DNA from 2 places in the Micromonospora sp. BRA006-A genome. Region 1 is predicted to be linked to the other one. Evidence: predicted binding sites of a transcription regulator. Region 1 holds the regulator's gene; the other holds the start of a gene.
The links. The regulator HspR, encoded in region 1, represses chaperone genes until heat shock. The targets are predictions, from matches to a motif close to TTGAGTNNNNNNNACTCAA.

Region 1 (6,694 bases):
CCGGCCGTGCGACCGAGCATCTTCGCCCGAGCCAGATCAGCCGCGCGCACCGGCAGATGGATCACGTACCGCCCGGTCACGGCCGCCCGGCCAGGTCACGCATCGACGGGGCCTGCCGGGACTGCCACTCGCGCAACGCGCTTTTGATCCGGGCCGTCTCCTCACGACTCCTGGCGACTTCGGCGTACGCGGCGGCGAGGTCCCCGGCGACGCGATCGAGGAACGCCGCGACCTCGGCCGGGTCCAGCCCTCGACGGCACGTCGTGAAGCGGTGGCCCCGCACCTGCCAGGGCCGGAGCGGAAGGTACGACGCGGAACGGTAGGCGCCGACCGGCGCGGAGTTGGGCGGGCCCGCGTTCCGCCGCTTCGGACGTATTCGCAGGAGGTTGCGCACGACGCTGTCCCTTCTTCCGAACCAAAGGAGACGGGTGAGGCGACACGACTGGCCGCGCACGACCAGTCGCGCCGACCACGGCTGCCAACCGGGGGCCGGTTTGCCTACCAGGCGTTCCGCCGAAGGCATCCGCACGAGGAACATACAATGCAAAGCATTGTATGACAAGGAGTGAGCATGCTTAGCACGCGAAGTGTTGGCTGACCGGTCTGACTCGTGGGAAGATCTTGGGGCCTACCAGGAGTTGCCGCCATGCCCCGAGTTTCGGACCGTCAGAGAATCGCGCAGGACATCAGAGACAAGATCGCTTCGGGCGAGTACGGCCCTGGCGACAAACTCCCCTCCCTGCGTGAACTGATCGCGCATTACCAGGTGTCCGCGGAGCCGGTCCGCTCGGCGCTGTTGATCCTTCAGGCCGAAGGTCTGGTCGAGGGACATCAGGGCAAGGGCACCTATGTCACCGCTCGCGACGACACCCCCTGACCCCGCACCGCCGGGCGGCCGATCCACCCCGGAACCAGCACGTGCGCGCCCGGAGTAGCCTCACCCGCGTGCGAGTACGTGTCGAACAGACCGCCCTGCCCGGGATCGGCGTACGTCATGATCTGATGACGGAGTCCGGCCGCCGGCTCGGCGTGGTCTCCCACCGCAATGGCCGTCGCGACCTGGTCCTCTACGACCCGGACGATCCCGACTCCTGCCAACACGACATACCCCTGACCGACGACGAGGCGGAGGCGCTCGCCGACATCCTCGGCGCGTCGCTGATGCTGGGTCAGCTCTCCGGGCTGCGCGAGCAGGCCGCCGGGCTGCTGACCGAGCAGATCGCCATCCCGGCGGGGTCGAAGTACGTCGGCAAGCGGCTCGCGGACACCAAGGCGCGCACCCGGACCAGCGCGTCGATCGTGGCCGTGCTGCGTCAGGGCGCCGTGAACGTCTCGCCCGATCCCACCTTCCGGTTCGAGGCCGGCGATGTGGTCGTCGTGGTCGGTACCCGTCAGGGGCTCGACGGCGTGACCGCGATCCTCGCCGAGACCGATCCGGACGGCTGACGCGTATGCACGAAACCACAATCCTGCTCATCGAGGTCGGTGCGCTGCTGCTCCTGCTCGGCCTGCTCGGCCGGCTGAGCCGTCGCTTCGGCGTGTCGCCCATTCCCCTGTACCTGCTCGCCGGCCTGGCGTTCGGGCACGGTGGTCTGCTGCCGCTCAACGCCAGCGAGGAGTTCTTCGCCGTCGGCGCGGAGATCGGCGTGATCCTGCTGCTGGTGATGCTCGGCCTGGAGTACAGCGCCAACGAGCTGGTGGGCAACCTCCGCTCCGCCGCGCCGGCCGGCGTGATCGACGCGGTGTTCAACGCGCTGCCCGGTTTCGCCTTCGCGCTCCTGCTCGGCTGGGGCTGGGTGGCGGCGGTGGTGCTCGCGGGCGTGACCTGGGTGTCGTCGTCCGGCGTGATCGCGAAGGTGCTCGGCGACCTGGGCCGGGTCGGTAACCGGGAGACCCCGGTGATCCTCTCCGTCCTGGTGATCGAGGACCTGGCGATGGCCCTCTACCTGCCGCTGGTCACCGCGCTGCTCGCCGGGGTCGGCCTTGTCAAGGGCGGTATCGCGCTCGCCATCGCGGTGTTCACCGTGGTCGTCGTGCTGGCCGTGGCCATCCGGTACGGCCACCTGATCTCCGCCGCGCTCTCCGCCAAGGATCCGGAGGCGCTGCTGCTCGGGGTGCTCGGCCTGACCCTGCTGGTCGCCGGTGTCGCGGCCAAGCTCCAGGTGTCCGCGGCGGTCGGCGCGTTCCTGGTGGGCATCGCGCTGTCCGGGCCGGTGGCGCACCACGCCACCGAGCTGCTCTCCCCGCTGCGTGACCTGTTCGCCGCGGTCTTCTTCGTGTTCTTCGGGCTGGTGACCAACCCGCTGGACATGCCACCGGTGCTGCTGCCCGCGCTGCTGCTCGCAGTGGTGACCATGGCGACGAAGGTGGCCACCGGCTACCTGGCCGCCCGCCGGGCCGGGATCGCCGAGCCCGGACGCTGGCGGGCCGGCCTGGCGCTGACCCCGCGCGGCGAGTTCTCCATCGTCATCGCCGGACTGGCCGTCGCGGCCATCTACCCGGTGGAGCCGAAGCTCGCCGCGCTCGCCACCGCGTACGTGTTGATCACGGTGGTGACCGGACCGCTGCTCGCCCGGCTGCCCGACACCCCGTGGTTCAAGCAGTGGCTGCGCAGCCGCGCCGCCGCCGCACGGCCACCCGCGCCGCTACCTCTGGGCTCCGGCGACTGACCCGGCGCCGGGCCGGATCAGTCGTAGGACAGATCCGGCCCGGCGTTGTCAAATTGAGCCCGGGAAGGTCTACCCCTGCTCCGTCCAACCGCGTTAACGTTTCGGCCCAGCAGCCAGGGTCCGCGGGTGGCCTGCGCCCCCGCCAGCGCAAGCGGAAGGTCGGCCGGTGAGCGTGCAGGAAGAGACGTTCCGCGGCTTCGCCAACCCGGTCGATCCCTCGCCCGCCGAGCTTCGGGCGTGGGCCTATCAACCGGATTCGGTGCCGCTGACCTCGATGCCGCCCGACTGGGACCTGCTGGTCGCCGGTGACCATCTGGTGCAGACGCTGTTCGATCTGGCGATGGACCAGGGCTGCCCGGCGCGGCGGTTCACGCTGCACTGCCTCTACATCTACGCCGCCGACGGCATCCGGACGAACTTCCGCGCCCACCCCAAGCGCCGGTTCCGCAAGCTGGTCGAGCAGGCCGAGAAGTCCGGCGACGACCTGATGCGCAACTGGGCGCACAACAGCCGGGTGCTGCTCGCCCGGCCGGATCTCTTCGTCTACCGGGACTGGTGCGAGGGCGGCCTGGTCCGCGAGAACCGCCGCCTCTGACGCATCCCCCCATTTCCCCGGGATCAGCGTCGCCCAGCCACCTCGACCCGACCGACCTGGTCGATCATGAACTTGGCGGTGTTTGGTGTCCGGTTTGTCGCCGCCAACTTCATGATCGACCGCGAGGGCGGGTGCGTGGTGCCCGCCCGCCCCTCGGGACACGAACGGGCCGGGATCCCCCGTGGATCCCGGCCCGCACGTCGGCGGATCGTCTAGGTCGACCCGCCCTGCTTCTTGCGCCGCTCGTCGTCCCGCGCCCGGTCCACACCGTGGTCCGTCTGGTCGGCGAATCGCCCTTCCTTGACCTTGTCGCTGAAGCGTCCCTCGGTGACCCGGTCGAACCGCTCGCGGACGTTCTCGGCCACCTTCTCCAGCCGTTCCTCCGCGCGCTCGGCCACCTTCTTCGCCGGTTCCGTCATGGCTCCCCCCGCCAGCCCGGAGTCCGCTTTGAGGCTTTTTGCCCCCTGCGGACAAGCCTAGTCGACCCTGCTCTGCCGCACCCCGGCTTTCCCCCGACCCGGGCGGCGAACCGCCCGGGGAACGACGAAGGCCGGCGCGGCCCCGGGGGAGCGGGGCGCACCGGCCTTCCGGTACGAGGTCAGCGGTCGGGAGCGCGGCGCGGACGCCAGACGACGAGCGCGGTGGACGTGCGGTTGGTGGGCACCAGGTCACCGCGGGGGAAGCCGCCGAGTGACTCCAGCTCGGCGATCCGCCGGTACGCGGCGTCCAGTTCCGCCTCCAGCCGGGCCACCCGCTGCTGCGCCTCTTCGAGCAGCCGCTCCAACCCGATGATCCGCTTGACCCCGGCCAGGTTGATCCCGTCGTCCTGGCTGAGCCGCTGCACCTCGCGGAGCAGCACCACGTCCCGGACGCTGTACCGGCGACCGCCGCCGGACGCCCGGCCGGCCTGCACCAGGCCCAGCCGGTCGTACTGGCGCAGCGTCTGGGGGTGCATCCCCGCCATCCGCGCGGCCACCGAGATCATCAAGACCTTGGCCTCGTAGGCCGGGTCACCCGAGCCGACGTACTCCTCCGACATGCCCGCTCACCTCCGGTGCCGCCGTCAACTGAATCGACGTACCCGCGCGTCGAGATGTTCCCGCGCGGCGGGCGGAGTCTGCGCCGCGAAGGTCTGCAGCGCCGCCCGCGCCTCGTCCGAGACCTTCGCCGGGACCACCACGTCGAGCGTGACCAGCAGGTCACCGGCGCGGCCGTCCTTGCGTACGACGCCCTTGCCGCGGGCACGCAGCACCCGCCCGCTGGGCGTACCCGGTGGCACCCGCAGGGTCACCGTCCCGTCCAGGGTCGGCACGCGCAGGTCCGTGCCGAGAACCGCCTCGGCGTACGTGATCGGGACGGTCAGGGTCAGGTCGTCCCCGGTGCGCCCGAACAGCTCGTCCGGGCGGACCTTCACCTGCACGAACAGGTCGCCCGCCGGACCGCCCCGCTCGCCGGGCTCACCCCGGCCGGCCAGGCGGATCCGCTGCCCGTCCGACACCCCGGCGGGGAAGCGGACGTGCAGCGTGCGGGTCTTGGTGACCCCGCCGGTGCCGTGACACTCCGGGCACTTCTCCTCGACGATCGTGCCGACGCCCTGGCAGTTGCGGCACGGCTCGGAGAAGCTGAACGACCCCTGGTTGCGGGTGGTCACCCCGGCGCCGTGGCAGACCGGGCAGGCCACCGGCTGGGTGCCGGGCTTCGCGCCGTTGCCGTGGCAGGTGTCGCAGACGCCTGGTGCGCGCAGCGTCAGCGGCAGCGTGACGCCGCGTACCGCGTCGGTGAAGTCGAGCGCGACCTCGGTCTCGACGTCCCGCCCGCGGGCCGGGCCACGCGGACGTGCCGGACCGCCGGCGCCACCGCCACCGGAGAAGATCGAGCTGAACAGGTCGGTGAAGCCGCCGCCGCTGAACCGGTTGTCGCCACCGCCCGCGCCGCCGCCGAACAGGTCGGAGACGTCGAACGGCATGCCACCCGGCTGGCCCCCGCCGCGGGCGTTGCGCCGGAAGGCACCGGAGCCGAACAGCGAGCGCATCTCGTCGTACTCGCGGCGCTTCTTCTCGTCACCGAGCACCGCGTATGCCTCGGAGACGGTCTTGAACCGCTCCTCGGCCCCGGTGTCGCCGGGGTTGTGGTCCGGGTGCGACTCCCGGGCCAACTTGCGGTACGCCTTCTTGATCTCGTCCGAGGAGGCGGACTTGTCCACGCCCAACGCGGCGTAGTAGTCCTTCTCGATCCAGTCCTTGGAACTCACCGGTCCACCCCCTTCCACGGGTCGAATCCCGGTCGTCCCGCCCGCCCGGTGCGGGCGGGCGGGACGTCACGGGTCGGCACTACTCCGGGTCCGCGACCGCGACCATGGCGGGCCGCAGCAGCCGCTCGCCGAGCTGGTAACCGCGCCGCATGACCTGTACGCAGGTCGGCTCGGTCACGTCGGCGGAGGTCTGGTGCGCCACCGCCTCGTGCCGGGTCGGGTCGAACGGGTCACCGGTCTCGCCGAACGCGGTCAGGCCGAACTTGGCCAGCGCGCCGGTGAGCTGCTCGGCCACGCTGCCGAACGGGCCCACCAGGTCGCCGTGCTCGCGGGCCCGGTCCAGGTCGTCGAGGATCGGCAGCAGCGCGGTGAGCACCGCCCCGGTGGCCTGCTCCTGCACCAGGTTGCGGTCCCGGTCGACCCGCTTGCGGTAGTTGGCGTACTCCGCAGTCACCCGCTGGAGGTCGCGGGTGCGCTCCTCCAGATCGGTGCGGAGCGACTCCAGCTCGGCGCCGAGCGGCGCGTCCGTGCCGGTCCCGCCGTTCGGCTCGGCGGGCGAGTCGACCACGGCCGGACCGCTGACCTCGGCCTCGCCACCGATCTCGTCGACCACGACCTCGGCCTCCTCGACCAGCCCTTCGGCGGGCGCGTCGGCGGCCGCGTCGGCCGCCGAAGCGTCGTTCGCCGGCTGCTCGGTCACCTTGCCGAGCTTGCGCTTGTCGCGGATGACGACCCGGGGTTCGTCGCCGGTGTCCTTGCCGGCGCCCGGCGCCGACCCGGTGGCACCCGGGTCGGCCGCTCGTGGCTTGTCCGTCATGCGGTTACCTCATCCCTCTGCCGTGCGAATCGTGTCCGGGACCGGATGTCACTTCTTGTCCTCGTCCACGATCTCCGCGTCGACCACGTCGTCGTCGCCACCGGCCTTCGGGCCACCGGCCGCACCGGCACCGGCACCGGCACCCGGCCCGGCCGCACCCGGTGCGGTCTGCTCGCCCTCCTGCTGCTGGGCGTAGAGCAGCGAGCCCGCCTGCTGGGAGACCTGCGCCAGCTTCTCGTGCGCGGACTTGATCTTCTCGATGTCCTGCCCGCCGAGGGCGCTGCGCAGCTCTCCGAGCGCCTCGTTGAGCTGGTCGCGGTTCTCGCCGGGCAGCTTGTCGCCGCTCTCGGCCAGGAACTTCT
Region 2 (6,694 bases), 3.6 Mb from region 1:
CTGGTCGGCGCGATCACCGGGGAGACCCGGATCAACGGCCGGGACATCGGCTCGATCGAGATCGCCGACCGGTTCTCCCTGGTCGAGGTGCCGCAGGCGGTCGCCGACGAGATCATCGCGGGGCTGCGCGGCACCACCATCAAGGGCCGCAAGGCGACGGTACGCCGGGACCGGGACGGCGACGGGCCGGGCGAGCGCCGCGACCGGGGGTACGAGCGGCGCGACCGCCGCTGAGCCCGGCGCGACCGGCTTTCACGGCGGCCGGCCTGGAGACCACAGCGGGCGGACAGGACGACGCCCCGGCCACCGTGCGTACGGTGACCGGGGCGTCGGCCGTCAGGCGGCGGCGAGCGCCGGCCCGTCCAGCGCCTGGGTGCCGAGTTCGGCCGGGCGCAGGGCCAGCGCGAGCACGTCCGCCACGTCGGACAGGGTGTGCACGGTCAGCGCCTCCCGCACCTGCGCCGGCAGGTCGTCCAGGTCCGGCTCGTTGCGCTTCGGGATGATCACCTCGGTGAGACCGGCCCGGTGCGCGGCGAGCAGTTTCTGCTTCACCCCGCCGATCGGCAGCACCCGGCCGGAGAGCGTCACCTCGCCGGTCATCCCGAACTCCGGCCGCACCGGACGCCCGGTCACCAGGGAGGCCAGCGCGGTCACCATGGTGATGCCGGCGCTCGGGCCGTCCTTCGGTACCGCGCCCGCCGGGACGTGCAGGTGGATCCGCCGCCCGGCCAGCGCGTTCGGGTCCAGCCCGTAGCGCCGCCCGTTCGACCGCAGGTACGACCACGCGATGTGCGCGGACTCCTTCATCACGTCGCCGAGCTGGCCGGTCAGCGTCAGCCCGGGTTCACCCTCCATCGTGGTGGCCTCGATGAACAGCACGTCACCACCGGCGCCGGTCACGGCCAGGCCGGTCGCCACGCCGGGCACGGCGGTGCGTTCGGCCGACTCCGGGGTGAACTTCGGCCGGCCCAGGTAGCGGGCCAGGTTCCCGGCGTCCACGTGCACCGGCGCGGCGTCCGTGGCGAGCGCGACGGCCACCTTGCGCAGGATCTTCGCCAGGGCCCGTTCGAGCTGCCGGACGCCGGCCTCCCGGGTGTACTCGCCCGCGATCAGCGCCAGCGCCTCGTCGGCGACGCTCACCTCCTCGCCGGTCAGCCCGGCCCGCTCCCGCTGCCGGGGCAGCAGGTGGTCCCGGGCGATGGCGACCTTCTCGTCCTCGGTGTAGCCGTCCAGCGCGACCAGCTCCATCCGGTCCAGCAGCGGGCCGGGGATCGCCTCCACCACGTTGGCGGTGGCGAGGAACAGCACGTCGGACAGGTCGAGGTCGACCTCCAGGTAGTGGTCGCGGAACGTGTGGTTCTGCGCCGGGTCGAGCACCTCCAGCAGGGCCGCCGCCGGGTCGCCGGAGTAGCCGGCGGCCAGCTTGTCGACCTCGTCGAGCAGCACGACCGGGTTCATCGAGCCGGCCTCGCGCAGCGCCCGCACGATCCGGCCGGGCAGCGCGCCGACGTAGGTGCGCCGGTGGCCGCGGATCTCCGCCTCGTCCCGGACACCGCCGAGGGAGACGCGGACGAAGTTGCGGCCCAGCGCCCGGGCGACCGACTCGCCGAGGCTGGTCTTGCCGACACCGGGCGGGCCGGCCAGGGCCAGCACCGCGCCGGAGCCGCGTCCGCCGACGACGCCGAGGTTGCGCTCCGCGCGCCGGTTGCGCACCGCGAGGTACTCCAGGATGCGGTCCTTCACGTCGGCCAGGCCGGCGTGGTCGGCGTCCAGCACGGCCCGGGCCGCGGCCAGGTCGGTGTCGTCCTGGGTACGCGTGCTCCAGGGCATCTCCAGGACGGTGTCCAGCCAGGTACGGATCCAGCCCGCCTCGGGTGAGGCGTCACTGGCCCGCTCCAGCTTGCCGACCTCACGAAGCGCCGCCTCACGGACCTTCTCCGGCAGGTCGGCGGACTCCACCCGGGAGCGGTAGTCGGCGGAGCCGTCCGGCTCGTCCTCGCCGAGTTCCTTGCGGATCGCGGCGAGCTGCTGGCGGAGCAGGAACTCCCGCTGGGACTTCTCCAGCCCTTCGCGGACGTCGCTGTTGATCTGCTCGGTGACCTCCTGCTCGGCCAGGTGTTCCTTCACCCAGCCGACGAGCAGTTCCAGCCGGGCGGTGACGTCCGGCGCGGCGAGCAGTTCGGTCTTCTGGGTCAGGCTGAGCCAGGGCGCGTAGCCGGCCGAGTCGGCCAGCTCGGACAGGTCGGTCATCCGCTCCATCGCGTCGATCACCTGCCAGGCGCCGCGCTGTTGCAGCACCGAGGTCATGAGCGCGCGGTACTCGCGGGCGAGTTCCCGGGCGCGGCCCGCCGGTGCGGGTTCGTCGAGTGTGTCCGCCTCCACCCAGAGCGCGGCGCCGGGACCGGGCACGCCGGAGCCGATGCGGGCGCGGGTGAGACCGCGGACGACCGCCGCCGGTTCGCCGCTGGGCAGCCGGCCCACCTTCTCGATCGTGGCGACCACGCCGACGGAGCCGTACTCGCCGTCGATGCGAGGCACGGCCAGGAGTTCCTTGTCGCCGGTGGCGCGGGCCGCGTCGACTGCGGCCTGCGTGGTCGGGTCGAGGGTCACCGGGATGACCATCCCGGGCAGCAGGACGGCGTCGGTCAGTGGGAGTACCGGAAGAGTTGCCATCGAACACCTGCCATCACGTTGGTTGAGCGTGTCTGGCTCAAGTAACAAAACATGTCCCTTGTTCCGGATTGTGACCCACGCCACGCCGAGCGCCCCCGTTCCGGCGCTCCGCGCCCAATGGCGGCACCGTTTACCGCGACCCGCCGAATGGAAACAGTCGGCTATTGTTGCGGGATTACCGCGCGGTAGGTCAAACTCTTAGCCACACCCCGCCCGACACAGGGAGTAATGGCGATGGCAAGGAAAGTAATCACCGTTCTGACCGACGACCTCGACGGCGGAAAGGCCGATCGGACCGTCGAGTTCAGCCTGGACGGCGTGGCGTACACGATCGACGTCTCCGACGAGAACGCGGGCGTCCTGCGCAAGGCCCTGGATCCGTACATCAGCGCTGGCAGGCGAATCGGCCGGGGAGCTGCCGAGGTCACCCGCGGCGCCCGTCGCACGACCCGGCCGAGCACCTCGGGAATGGACCGCGAGCAGAACCGCGCCATCCGGGAATGGGCCGCCAAGAACGGGTTCGAGATTTCCGAGCGCGGGCGCATCCCCGTGTCGGTGGTCGAGGCGTACAAGAACCGCTGACCGTCACCGGTTCACCGTCGGGCATCCCGGGGTCACGCTGAGAAATCGGCGTGGCCCCGATCGGCATTCTCCGCTCGGCGCTTTTCGTCCGGCGGATACCCACGGCACGAGATTTCCTCCGGGATCGCCTCCCACCGTTCCCGTACGCGGAAAGGCCGCGACCGCCCGGAGTGGTCCCCGGACGGCCGCGGCCGTCACGTCGCTCAGTTGACCCGGATGCGCACCACGTCGATGGCGGGGGTCTGGTTCGCCCGCTCCATCATCGGGATGCGGTGCGAGCCGTCACCGGCCCAGACCGCGCACTGCGCCACGCCCGACTGGGCCAGGCCCGGGATCTGGATCAGCACGTCGTCCGGCTGGTTGCCACCCCGGCCGTCCTCGGTGGCGACGAAGAACGCCGGCACGTCCTGCGGGTTCGGGGGCTGCCGGGTGCTGCCGAGCATCCGGCAGGCGGTGTGGAAGTGACCGCGTACCAGGCCCTGGCCGTTGAGCAGCGAGCTCTCCAGGTAGTAGCCGCCCTGACCGGCGGCGAGGAAGCGGTCCCGGACCAGGTTCTTGGTGGTGACCCGGAGCGTGAACGGCTGGTTGCGCCGCACCTGGTTCGGGAACTGCGTGATCAGCAGCGACGGGTTGTTCGCCGCGGCGCCCACCTCACCGAACGCGGTGCTCACGCACCGGTTGCCGTTCTGGAAACCGTCGTGGCCCTGGAGCCGGCTGCCGGAGCAGTCCTTGGCGAGCACGTTCAGGCCGTTGTTGCCGCCGTTGTTCTGGCCGCCACCGTTGTTGTTCCCGCCGCCGTTGTCACCGCCGTTGTTGTTGCCGCCGTTCTGGCCCCCGTTGTTGTTGCCGCCGTTGTTGTTCCCGCCGTTCTGACCGCCGTTCTGGCCGCCGGTGCCGGGGGTGTCGCTCACCGCGCACCGGGCGAACTGGTCCAGGCCCTGCGGGCGCTGCGCGAACCGGCCGATGGCGGTGGCGATCCGGTTGAGCGCCGCCGTCCGCTTGTCCGCGAGCGGGCCGAGGATCGCGTTGTTGATGAAGTCGCCGCCGTTGCGGCCCTCCGCCGCGAGCCGCCGGTTCGCCTCGGCGATCTGGCTCTCCAGCAGCGCCAGGGTGCGATCCACCTCGGCACGGGCCTGGCCGGGCACCTGCGGCAACCGGCCGCGGACGTCCGGGCAGGCCACCGTCGGGGTGCCGGCGCCGGCACCACCGGCGTTGGTCTGCTGGCACTCGGCCGGCGACATCTGACCGTCGCCCCAGTGGTTGCGGACCCAGCGGCCGTTCTGCCAGGTACGGGTGGTGCTGCCCTGGCCGTCCGGGGCGGTCGCCCCCGGGCTCGCGGGCACGCAGGACGCCGAGGCCGCGCGGGTGGTCGTCCGCCGGTCCTGGGCGGACGAGATCTGGGTGACGGCGACGATGCCGCCGAAGACCGCGAGCGTGCCGACAACCGCCAGCATCCGCTTGCTCCGCGCGTTACCGGATGACCGGCGCGCCCGTGTGGACCTGCGCATCGAATTGCTCTCCTTCTCGATCCGGTAGTTGACTGGTGATCCCGGCGGACCGACGAATTCGGGGTGTGAGATCACTGCGACGCTCAGTCGCGCGTCAATGGCCGACGATGCCCTTTCCGCACCGTCTCCGCGCCGTCCGGGCGCGGCGGGGAAGATCTGCGTCCATTCCCGATGAGGTACGGAGCGCCGTCGGCGAAGGTTCAACCGGAGATCGGAAAAAAATCGAGAAGTAGCCGTCCGCGCCGGCGAGGAGGGTTCAGTCGACGCAGAGGTGGTCGAAGGCGAACCCGCCGTCGAAGGAGTCCCGCCGGGCGGCGAGCGCGCGGACCTGCCGGAAAAGCTCGTCACGGTCCAGCAGGGACGGCGCGGCGCCGTCGAGGTCACGCAGCCGCTCCCCCAGCGCCACCACGGCCAGATCCTCGGCGAGCCGCCCCGCGTCGACCCCGCAGGCGAAGCCGCGCGACGTCAGCCGGACCCGCTCCAGCAGGCAGCGGCCGGGCCGCACCTCGACCCAGGCCCAGCCCTCCGCCGGCCCGTCGGTCCAGCGCACATGCAGGCCGCGCACGATCGGGTCGGCGATCCGGCCCGCCACGTACGCCTCGACCGCCTCGACCCGGGCCAGCGCGCCGAGGTCGTTCACCGGTCCACGCCGGCCGTCCGGCAGCCGGCCGATGATGTCCCGGAAGCCCACCGCGTCGCCGGCCTCCGGGTCGGTGCCGTCGGCGTAGGCCCGCGCGTCCAGCACGTACTCGGCGAACCGGCGGACCTGCTCCGCGCCGCCCAGCGCCGGCGACTCGACGCGCACCAGCGGCAGGCCGACGGCGGAGCAGACCGCGTCGGTGAGCCGTTCCTCCCGCCGGGCCGGCGACCCGTCCGGGGCGGGCGCGGTGAACCGCACCGCGAAGCGCGGCAGCCCGCTGTCGGCGGCGCAGACCACCAGGTCGAGCGACGCCCGCCCGGCGGTGCTCCACTGACTGCCGGTGACCCCCGGCGGGCGGCCCTGCACCAGGTCACCGAGCCGACGGCCGGCATGGCCGAGGTGGCCGGCCCGGACCAGGGACGGCGCGACGCCGGGCGGGACCGGCCGCAGCCAGGAGGCCGTCACACTGCCTGTGCTCGTCATCTCGCCCCGATCCCCCCTCGCCCGGTCGACGCCCGAGTGTAGGCGGTGCGGCGCAGTCGGTACGGCCGACCGGTGCGCTACCGCGCCCGTCCCTCTAGGCTCTGCCCGTGCCCAGCGGACGGACCCCGGAACAGTTCACCAAACGCAGCCTCGTCGCCGTCTCCCACGCCATCGAACGCGCCGCGCTCGCCGAGGCCGAGGACGGCCCGCTCGTCGTGCTCGCGCTGTTCCAGCGGCTGCCGTACTTCACCCGGGAGCGCGAGGTCTACCGGCGCATCGCCGGCCGCGCCGCCGTGACGGTGGTGGCGATGGTCGGCGGACCGCCGCCCGACCTGCCCGAAAGGGCGCACGGCGTGACCCTGGACGAGGCGGAGACGCTGGCCCGGGAGTGGACGGTGGTGGCGCTGAGCCCGCGTTTCGGCGCCACACTCGTCGCGCACGACCGGGCCGAGGTGGCGCCCGCGCCGACGCTGGAGGCCGGCCGGCTGTTCGAGGGACGCTGGGGTTTCCGCCGCGACGAGGCGCTGCACGAGGTGATCCGGCTGCGCGAACAGCTCGCCGAGCGGCTGCCCGCCGCGGCACGTACCGCGCTGGACGAGGCGATCGCCCGGGTGCGGGACATCCCGGCCGGGCCGGGCGAACCGCGCGCCGAGGCGGCGCTGCGGATGCTGGCCCGCCGCGGCGACCGGAACCACCAGCCGGTCGAGCCGGCCGAGACGATGCTGGACGAGTCAGGCCTGGCCCGGTGGTCCGGCGCGGACGGGGTGACCTCCTCCGGCACGCTGCCCGTGGCGCTGGTCGGCCTGCG

Region 2: lon (endopeptidase La) is a predicted target of HspR. The motif match lies at 2,696-2,714, and genes of this name have one in related genera.

The regions. Positions count from the first base shown of each region.
Region 1 covers NZ_JANCLW010000001.1:130,074-136,767, reverse strand. The annotation lists gene NMK34_RS00695 (hypothetical protein) at 1-80, opposite strand, end outside; gene NMK34_RS00690 (DivIVA domain-containing protein) at 77-394, opposite strand; gene NMK34_RS00685 (winged helix-turn-helix domain-containing protein) at 647-877, shown strand; gene NMK34_RS00680 (cation:proton antiporter regulatory subunit) at 946-1,446, shown strand; gene NMK34_RS00675 (cation:proton antiporter) at 1,452-2,669, shown strand; gene NMK34_RS00670 (hypothetical protein) at 2,836-3,264, shown strand; gene NMK34_RS00665 (hypothetical protein) at 3,477-3,683, opposite strand; gene NMK34_RS00660 (heat shock protein transcriptional repressor HspR) at 3,863-4,303, opposite strand; gene dnaJ (molecular chaperone DnaJ) at 4,328-5,515, opposite strand; gene grpE (nucleotide exchange factor GrpE) at 5,595-6,332, opposite strand; gene dnaK (molecular chaperone DnaK) at 6,381-6,694, opposite strand, start outside.
Region 2 covers NZ_JANCLW010000001.1:3,753,127-3,759,820, forward strand. The annotation lists partial or broken gene NMK34_RS17095 (DEAD/DEAH box helicase) at 1-234, shown strand, start outside; gene lon (endopeptidase La) at 337-2,673, opposite strand; gene NMK34_RS17105 (histone-like nucleoid-structuring protein Lsr2) at 2,908-3,255, shown strand; gene NMK34_RS17110 (hypothetical protein) at 3,459-4,709, opposite strand; gene NMK34_RS17115 (DUF2726 domain-containing protein) at 5,020-5,886, opposite strand; gene NMK34_RS17120 (DICT sensory domain-containing protein) at 5,994-6,694, shown strand, end outside.